DNA from 4 places in the Glutamicibacter sp. M10 genome. Region 1 is predicted to be linked to each of the others. Evidence: riboswitches for the same ligand, from Rfam matches in the RefSeq annotation. Region 1 holds a riboswitch; each other region holds the start of a gene.

Region 1 (2,195 bases):
CCACGGTGTGGCTCGGGTGGCTGGATTGTGAGGGGTGATGGATGGCCGCGATGCCCGGGTGGCCGGAGAGCTCTTGGATCAGGGTGCTCACGCTGCGCTGTACATGCGCTGCACGCACCGGCAAAGTTTCGATGCCGGCCAAAATGCCTTGGGCGCTGGCCGGAGCTAATGCCGGACCTAGATCGTGCAGGAACTTGGAACGCACCAGCATCGCATAGGCAGCAGAGCCGTGGCGTTCGAGCAAGGAAGTATTGTTCAACCGCACGCGTGGGGCGGCAATCTGTGGCCAACGCAGCGGATCGGAGAAGTCGAACTTTCCCGAATCCACCACCACGCCGCCAAGTACCGAGCCGTGGCCGGCCAGACCCTTGGTGGCCGAGTGGACCACAATATCCGCGCCAAAATCTAGCGGGCGGAAGTTCAACGGGGTGGCCAGGGTGTTATCCACGACCACCGGGATGTTGTGCTCGTGGGCGATCGCCGAAATAGCGGGAAGATCGGCCACCGTGCACAGCGGGTTGGACACGGACTCTAGGAAAAACGCGCGGGTCTCATCCTCGATGGCCCCGGCCCAGGCTGCCGGATCGGCTTGGTCAACAAAGCTGACGCGGATGCCAAAGTCGGCGAAGGAGTCGGTCAGTAGGTCCACCGTGCCGCCGTATAGCGAGGAAGACGCCACAATGTGCTTAGGTCCCTGGGTCAGCGCCAACAGGGACAGTGAAACAGCTGCCTGTCCCGAGGCGGTGGCCACCGCCTGAGCTCCACCTTCCAGCGCGGCTACACGCTGCTCGAGGATCGAAACGGTGGGGTTACCGGTGCGTGAGTACGTGAACCCGGACTGGCGCATAGCGAACTTTTCGATCGCTTCAGCATGGGATTCAAATTGGTACGCTGCGGAGTTATGTAGTGGTGGCAGCATCGGGCGGAAATCTCCGCTTGGTCGATACCCTGCGTGGACCGCGTCGGTTCCTTGGCTCATAGCTCCTTCTCGTTTCCTAGCGAGGGAGTGCACCGAAAGATGTAACCCGTACCAAAGCCCGAACACTGACTTGGTACGAGGCACAGTGCGCTTAAAAGCGTTCGGAACTGCTCCATCGTCCCTGGCATTAGCACCTTTCGGTTTCCCGATGGTTGCTGCGACGTCTTCGAGCCAGATCTCTTAGTCGCTCTTGATGGTTTGTTGTTCTTCCATGGTTCGATATCTGCCCCGGGCGGTGCAAGCGGCATCGGGCTCACGGCTTCATACAAGGTCGCCACGCTTCATATGTCGCCAAGTTGTCATGATGACACGGGGTTTACGACCTGTTTATGACGCGCCACTTTGAGCATAATCCGCGGAATCTAGCAGTTTTGCCCTGCTAGTGTGACGACTCGAAGGCTAGAGATGACACACTGTTACGGTTTTAGCCCAGCACCTCAACGTCAAAGCTGGCGACCACCGCACGCACTTCTTCCAAATAAAGTTGCGCTTGATCGGTGAGCGGGATCCCGGCGTGGTCGATCCAACCGATCTCGATTCGCTCGTCGATGGACAGCGGGATGGCAACGATGGAGGGATCAAGCTCGTCGCTGATGATGCCGGTGGAGATGGTGTACCCGCCCAAGCCGATCATGAGGTTAAAGATCGTGGCGCGGTCCGAGACTTGAATTTCGCGTTGGCTTGAACGGGTGGAGAGCACCTCTTCGGAAAAGTAGAAGGAGTTGTTTGCACCCTGGTCGAAGGTAAGCCGCGGCAGGTCTTCGAGGTCTTCAAGCGTCACCTGTGCACGCGAGGCCAGTGGGTTGCTGCGCGAAATAAAAATATGCGGATCGGCTATGAACAGCGGATGGAAGACAAGCCTGGATTCGCGCAGCAGCTTGTCGATCACTTTGCGGTTGAAGTCGTTGCGGTACAAGATCCCGATGTCGCTGCGTAGGGTGCGTACGTCCTCGATGATTTCCTCAGTGCGGGTCTCCCGGAGCGAAAATTGGTACTCCTCTGCGCCGCTGGCCTGAACCATGCGCACAAAGGCATCAACCGAAAATGAGTAGTGCTGCGTGGAGACACCAAGCAAGCGCCGAGCCGAAGGCCGGCCGAGGTAGCGATGTTCAAGAAGCTCCACCTGCTCCAGGACCTGGCGTGCATAACCCAGGAATTCTGCCCCCTCGGGGGTGAGTGTCACTCCCTTGCGGAGCGGACCAACAGGGTGCGCCCC
Region 2 (2,195 bases), 1.3 Mb from region 1:
TCTTCACCCCGGCGCAGATCTACAAAAGCATTGGCCGGCTCAGGGCTGAAGGTCACAGCGGGCTTGGCGTTGCTACTTCCGTTGATGATCTGCACTCCGGCTGCTTGCAGCGCGGTGAAGGCTTCGAGCAAATCTTTGCCCGGTAGATCCATTAACGAGATCCAGTCTTTAACATCCCAGACATAGCCGTATTTTTGCTTTTCAGCCTGCTCTCGTAGCTGGTCTAGTTCGCTCATGGCACGGCGCTGTTCTTTGGAGAACCGCTTGTCAAAGGCCACAGACTTCCAGCTTACTCCGGTCTGAATCCATGGGCTCTTGGTACCTTGTCGCGCCGGGCGAGCCTGAAGGGTCAGGGCATCATCGCTACCGTAGCGTGGTTCGCTAACGATTTTTAGAATGAGGCCCAGCGGCTCTTGGGCGACGTCCGGTTCATCATCGATGACGGGCAATAGGCGGTTAAGACTACGTTCCCACTGCGGCACCGCTTGACGTTGCCAGTCATGCGGCCGCCCCGCACCGTCGGTAACGTACAGAGGCTCATCATCTTCGTTAATGGTTTCAATCAATAACGCGGCGACTTCTTCGCAGCGAGTACTGGTGGGGTGTTTGCTGCAACCACCTTCAAATGAAATCCCTTGCGCTTCAAATCGGAAGGTTGCGTTCACCTGCGCGCCGAGCACCTGTCCGCGCACTTGAGTAAGACCGGCTTCAACGTGGCGTTCAACGTGCGAGACCTTTCCCGACTGATAGTAGAACGCACCAATCTCCAACGTGTCCTGGTCCAGTACCAAGTCCAAGTTTTTGATAGTCAGCTGGTATTCCATATCCGCCAATCGTTGTGTACGCAATAGAGCCGGTTGCTACCCTCCATCCTATCGACGGTTACCGACAGCTTCGTAATGACGAAAAGTTAAGCGAATGCTTTACTCGCAGCGGTACTCAAGGATAAAAATGAATCACTGAATCACGAGTTCCACTCACTACGGCCCTGGCTGAGTGGACGGCAACCCTCTAGCCATTGTGCCGGGTGCCCCAGGTGAAGATTCGACGCATCCTGAGAGTCAAGAAGCGTAAACGATGGCGCACCCTTGCGTCAGAAAAGGGAGAACACCTCTTATGCCTACCGCAACCAAGAAACTTTCCGTGGCCGAAGATCGCTCTGCGCGCTTACAAGAAGCTGGCACTGGATGGGGTGAACGCATTTCGGCAGCCCCACAGAGCGCACAACTCACCTTTAGTGTTCGCGGCGAAGGATTCGACTCTGTAGCCAGTAACATCAGGGCCGGCAAGCACAGCTTTACCGTTGATGAACCAGCTGCACTGGGAGGCAGCGACATCGCGGCCAGCCCGGTGGAATATGCCTTGGCAGCGTTGGTTTCCTGCCAAGTAGTTGTTTACCGTCTGTACGCGGAAAACTTGGGCATCCAAGTAGATGATGTGCAGATCACCGCTGATGGCCAGCTTGATGTTCGTGGCCTGTTTGGCATTGATGAAACAATTCGTCCGGGCTTCTCCTCCGTGGACTTGCAGGTGCACATTGCGGGTCCTGAATCCGCAGAGCGTTATGAAGAACTACGCCAGGCTGTGGATGCTCACTGCCCAGTATTGGACTTGTTCGTCAACCCGGTGCCGGTGACTACCTCGGTGCACGTTGTTGAAGCTAATAATTAGTCTCAGCTGAACCAAAAAACGCACTGCGGTGACCCGAATTTCAGGGCCACCGCAGTGCGTTTTACAGTAATGGATTATTCGCTAAGGAAATCCAGTAGGACCTTGCCCGAGGTGGAAGCATCCTTGGCCGTTTCAAAGGCTTCAAGACTTTGGCCCACTGGGAACTCGTGGGTGACAGCATCCGAGATCCGTAACGACCCGTCGGCCAAGGCAGCAAGAACGTGGTCAATTTCGTCGTTAAAACGGAATGAACCGACGAGTTCTAGTTCACGGGTGATGACAAGCGAGATCAGTGCTGGCTGCTCACCGGTTGGTAGCAGGCCAACCATGACTACTCGTCCACCGCGCGTAGCACCGCGTACTGCCGAGGCCAGACCACGGTAGTTGCCACTAGCCTCGATCACCACGTCGGCATTAACCTTGCCGATGGACTCTTGATCATCCGCCCGCAGGGTTGAGGTCGCACCGAGCTTTGTTGCGATCTGAAGTGGCTTGTCATGCATGTCCACCGCAATGATTTCTGC
Region 3 (2,195 bases), 190 kb from region 1:
GCTGGACTCGCGTCTTGAGGATGTAGGCCAGGTTGGCGCCGAGGATGCCGTTCACGCCAAGATCGCGAGCAAAAACCAGGCCGTTGTAGGACTCGTCCGGGGTGTTAAAGCCCGGGAAGCGCTGCGGGTCCTTGGCAAAGTCAAAGTTGCCCGAGTCCACAATCACCCCGGCGATCGCGTTGCCGTGACCGCCCAGGAATTTGGTGGCCGAGTGGATGACGATGTCAGCCCCAAATTCGATCGGGCGGATCAGGTACGGAGTGGCCAGGGTGTTATCCACCAGCAGCGGCACTCCATTTTCATGGGCGATCTTGGCGATTTCTTCGATGTCCAGCACGTCTTGGCGTGGGTTGGAAATGGTTTCGCCGAAGAACGCCTTGGTGTTTGGGCGCACCGCGTCGCGCCAATCCTGCAGGTTATCCGGGTCGGCCACAAAGCTGACCTCGATGCCCAGACGCTTAAGCGTGTGCTTAAGCAGATTCTGGGTTCCGCCGTACAAACTTGGGCTGGCCACCAGGTGATCGCCGGACTCGGCGAGGTTCAGGATGGCCAAGGTGGTCGCGGCCTGTCCGGAGGACAGCAACAGCGCGCCCACGCCGCCTTCTAGATCGGCGATGCGAGTTTCTACTGCGTCGGTGGTGGGGTTGCCGATGCGGGTGTAGATCGGTTCCAGTTCCTGCAGCGCAAAACGGGCTGCAGCACTTTCTGCGCTTGGGAAGACAAAGGAAGTGGTCTGGAAGATCGGTAGTGCCCGGGCACCGGTGGTTGGATCTGGGGTCTGCCCGGAGTGGATCTGACGGGTTTCAAATGACCAGTTATTGCTCATGGTTTCCTCCAAAAATAGTTCTGTGACTTTTGGGGTAGACCACTGAGAAGACACCGACAGAAAGATCCTCATGAAGGCACTTCCAGGGTTACCCGCGCTTGTCCTTAGCAGCTTTTTGCTCCTAAGGGCCAGGTCTTCACCCGGGGCACCCCACCGCGGTTGGAGGGTTGCCGCCCAGTAAGCCGGGGCTTGTTACTGGGACTCATGACCTACTTCCAGTGTGCCCGAAAACCGAAGATTTTTGCAATGTGAGAGTGCAAAGGGGGTAGTAATCGGTCATATTTCGCGCCAGACGCGATTTGGGTGCAGAGAATTCGATCACCGATTAAAAATTAGGCTTGCCTAAGTAGAGACTGTCATCACATGTTGTCATGATGGGCACATGATGAGGTTAGATCACGTAAGTTATGCCTGCGGCCCAGATGGGTTGTTGCCAACCGCGCAGAGAATCTCCGAGGCCTTGGGTTTGGAGTTCGTTAAGGGAGGCGTGCATCCGCGCTTCGGAACACGTAATGTCATCTTCCCGTTGAAGCATGGTCAGTATTTGGAAGTGGTTGAAGTGCTCAACCACCCCGCCAGCGACAAGGCTCCTTTTGGCCAAGCGGTGCGAGCGCGTTCTGAGCTCGGCGGTGGCTGGATGGGCTGGTGTGTTTCGGTGGACGATCTGTCCAGCGCCGAAGAACGGCTGGGCCGCAAGTCGGTTCCGGGCAACCGCAAATTCCCCGATGGTCGCGAGCTGACCTGGCAGCAGATCGGCATTAAGGGTTTGATCGCCGACCCGCAGTGCCCGTACCTGATTTCCTGGGACGAAGAAGCTAAGGATCTGCATCCTTCCAAGGCACTTGAACCGAGCGGCGCGATCAGCGAGATCACCATTGCCGGCTCGCGTGATCGTGTGCTGGAATGGTTGGGGCAACCTGAAAACGTGAATCTGGGCCCAGTAGTCATGGACTATGAGGCACCCAACGGTACCCCGGGAATCATGACGGTGACCTTCGAAACCGATAACGGTCCGGTTGTGCTGTAACAACAACATCTTTCAAAGGTAGGCGGGGACAATGGCGTCCCCACCTACCTCTTTTTATGTGCTGGCATCCAGACGCTTGCCTAGAACCACAACGTTTTGGTCCACAAATCCCAGACGCTCATAGAAATTGAGCACGGCAGCGTTTTCATTACGCACCATCAACTGCACCTTGGGCACACCACGGTCCACTAGCCAGCTTGTTGCGGCCTGAACCATTGTGCTGCCAAGCCCGGTACCCTGCTTGAGCGGATCAACGGCCACATAGTAGAGCCAGCCACGGTGTCCGTCGTGGCCCACCATCGCAGTGGCAACAACTTTGTCTTCCTCGATCACGGCCAGCAC
Region 4 (2,195 bases), 390 kb from region 1:
CTTAGCGGCGTCGTCGAGCCAACCTTTTTCTTTGATGACCAGGCTCAGCGGGTTGTAGGTGGCGAAGTCAATGGACAGGGTCTTATCTGATCCTGAGGCCGTAGCGTTTTCTCCGGCGCAACCGGTCAGGGCAGTAGCCCCGATCAACAGTGCTGCGGTGGCAAGTGCGGTACGTCGAGTGAAGCGGTGCGAAAGCATAATAATCCTCTAAATTGTGCGTGCGGGTAAGCGACAGCTATGTCGCTGATGGAGTAGATCAGGGGGAATCGGTGTTAAACGTCAATGGTTAGTCGGGTCCACACCAAGAAGTCGAAGCAATCCTGCGCGGTGAGCGATGAACTGATCTTCGTTGTGTTTGCGAGGATGAGAAGCGCTCATTGAGAGTTCTTTAATGACGGTGGCCGCGGTATCTTGACCCTCACGTCCCAGGACGATGACTCGGTCAGCCAAGGTCAACGCCTCGTCCACGTCGTGGGTGACCATAAGAATTGTGGTGGGGAAGGAAGCATGGATGGAGAGCAATAGATCTTGCATTTTCAGCCGCGTCAAAGCGTCCAGTGCGCCGAAGGGTTCATCAAGTAGCAGCACTCCAGGGCGCCGTGCCAAGGCACGAGCCAGCGAGACGCGCTGAGCCATACCACCTGAAATTTCGCGCGGGCGAAGATCTGTCGCGTGGCTGAGCCCGGTCAGCTCGATTAATTCATCAATCAGTTCAGCACCGTCGGCCTTGCTGGTACCTGGCGCGAGGCCCAAAGCGATATTTTCTCGGACCGATCGCCACGGTAGTAGTCGTGGTTCCTGAAATGCGACCGCACATAGTTCGTTGATGCCATCTACGTTGCGTTTTCCGGTACGGATGGATCCGGTGGATGGTTGGTCCAACCCGGAGACCGCGCGAAGCAGTGTGGACTTGCCGCAGCCGCTAGCACCAAGGATCGCAACAACTTGGCCCGCGGGGATCTGCAAGTTGATATCGCTGAGGACCGCGCGGCTTTCACTTTTGGTGGTGAAGGTGCGCGAAACATTGCTGAATTCCACGTCTAAAGCGGTCGAGGTGTGCGCTTGAGGCAGTGCAAGGCTAAGAGCCATGATCATCTCCATCGGTCCTGGCGGTAGCACCGGCCTATGGAGTGTGTCATCCATAGGTGGTTGCTGCGGCGTCACTGAGCCAGATCTCTCGGCCGCTCGGGATGGTTACGTGTCCATTACAGGCTTTCGAACGATTTGAAAGCAAATCTTGCGTAACATGAAAAATCTTCGATAACTACGTCACATGCGCGGGTTATTTCGTTATTTATTTCATTAGAAGGCTGTTTAATCGATAGTTGGGGATTCTTGCCAAGTCATCTTCGATATGACGCGTCATTGACTGTGCAACGCAACTGTCAAGCCACCTGGTCTGAACAATGAAATGTGACTTCGTGGCTTGGAATGATTGCTTTGTTACGGCTACAAATGAATGACAACCCATCCAGAGCGGCTGAGAGATCTGGCTCGACGACGCCGCAGCAACCACCCGAATCGCGGGACGGTGCTACCGCCAGGACCGATGGAAAGAATTGAGGACTTCAATGTCATTTGGCGAGTCGCCGAACTCTTCCGGTTTGGACTTCAACCAGCTCAGCGATCCTTCGCAGGCTAGCGCCATGGGACTAGATGACTTCGAAGAGCAACTGCCTACCCGGCAACTACTCAAAGTCACACCCGGTCCGGGCGCGGATGAACAGTATGACCGTTTGGCTGAAATTTTCCGTCCGGTATTCGCGCAGATCGCGTCTACCGCAAGGGACCGCGATCGCAACCGCGTGCTTCCCTTTGAACAGGTGGGCCTGCTGAACCGCGACCGCTTTGGTGCGCTGCGCATTCCAGTTTCTGAGGGCGGCTACGGCGCACGTCTGGTTGACGTGTTCCGCCTGCTGATTGAACTTTCCGAGGCTGATTCCCATGTTGGCCAGCTCTGGCGAGCACACATCGCCTTTGTGGAGAGCATTCTGATTCTTGAAGATCAAGAGCTGCGCAACAAGTGGGTTACCCGTATTGCTGCCGGTCAGATTGTCGGCAATGCGTACACCGAACGTGGCGGCAACGCACTAGGTACGCTGAACACCAAGGTCACCGAGTCTGAGGGCCGCTGGCTAGTTGACGGTGAAAAGTATTACTGCACCGGCACCATCTTTGCCGACTGGACCGCAGTG

Evidence for each region. Region 1 has a riboswitch for S-adenosylmethionine ahead of N6V40_RS16350 (O-acetylhomoserine aminocarboxypropyltransferase/cysteine synthase family protein). Riboswitches for the same ligand answer to the same signal wherever they lie in the genome.
Region 2: linked by a shared signal. The riboswitch ahead of N6V40_RS05630 (OsmC family protein) and the one ahead of N6V40_RS16350 (O-acetylhomoserine aminocarboxypropyltransferase/cysteine synthase family protein) in region 1 are both predicted to bind S-adenosylmethionine.
Region 3: linked by a shared signal. The riboswitch ahead of N6V40_RS15420 (bifunctional o-acetylhomoserine/o-acetylserine sulfhydrylase) and the one ahead of N6V40_RS16350 (O-acetylhomoserine aminocarboxypropyltransferase/cysteine synthase family protein) in region 1 are both predicted to bind S-adenosylmethionine.
Region 4: linked by a shared signal. The riboswitch ahead of N6V40_RS01185 (ABC transporter ATP-binding protein) and the one ahead of N6V40_RS16350 (O-acetylhomoserine aminocarboxypropyltransferase/cysteine synthase family protein) in region 1 are both predicted to bind S-adenosylmethionine.

Annotation. Positions count from the first base shown of each region.
Region 1 is NZ_CP104918.1:3,371,477-3,373,671, forward strand. It holds gene N6V40_RS16350 (O-acetylhomoserine aminocarboxypropyltransferase/cysteine synthase family protein) at 1-979, opposite strand, end outside; SAM riboswitch class I at 1,089-1,179, opposite strand; partial or broken gene N6V40_RS16355 (LysR family transcriptional regulator) at 1,404-2,195, opposite strand, start outside.
Region 2 is NZ_CP104918.1:1,153,222-1,155,416, reverse strand. It holds gene N6V40_RS05635 (DEAD/DEAH box helicase) at 1-848, opposite strand, end outside; SAM riboswitch class IV at 963-1,083, shown strand; gene N6V40_RS05630 (OsmC family protein) at 1,117-1,671, shown strand; gene N6V40_RS05625 (L-idonate 5-dehydrogenase) at 1,746-2,195, opposite strand, start outside.
Region 3 is NZ_CP104918.1:3,177,489-3,179,683, forward strand. It holds partial or broken gene N6V40_RS15420 (bifunctional o-acetylhomoserine/o-acetylserine sulfhydrylase) at 1-826, opposite strand, end outside; SAM riboswitch class IV at 916-1,036, opposite strand; gene N6V40_RS15425 (VOC family protein) at 1,209-1,853, shown strand; gene N6V40_RS15430 (GNAT family acetyltransferase) at 1,908-2,195, opposite strand, start outside.
Region 4 is NZ_CP104918.1:235,478-237,672, reverse strand. It holds gene N6V40_RS01190 (aliphatic sulfonate ABC transporter substrate-binding protein) at 1-198, opposite strand, end outside; gene N6V40_RS01185 (ABC transporter ATP-binding protein) at 280-1,089, opposite strand; SAM riboswitch class I at 1,095-1,197, opposite strand; SAM riboswitch class I at 1,465-1,556, shown strand; gene N6V40_RS01180 (acyl-CoA dehydrogenase family protein) at 1,572-2,195, shown strand, end outside.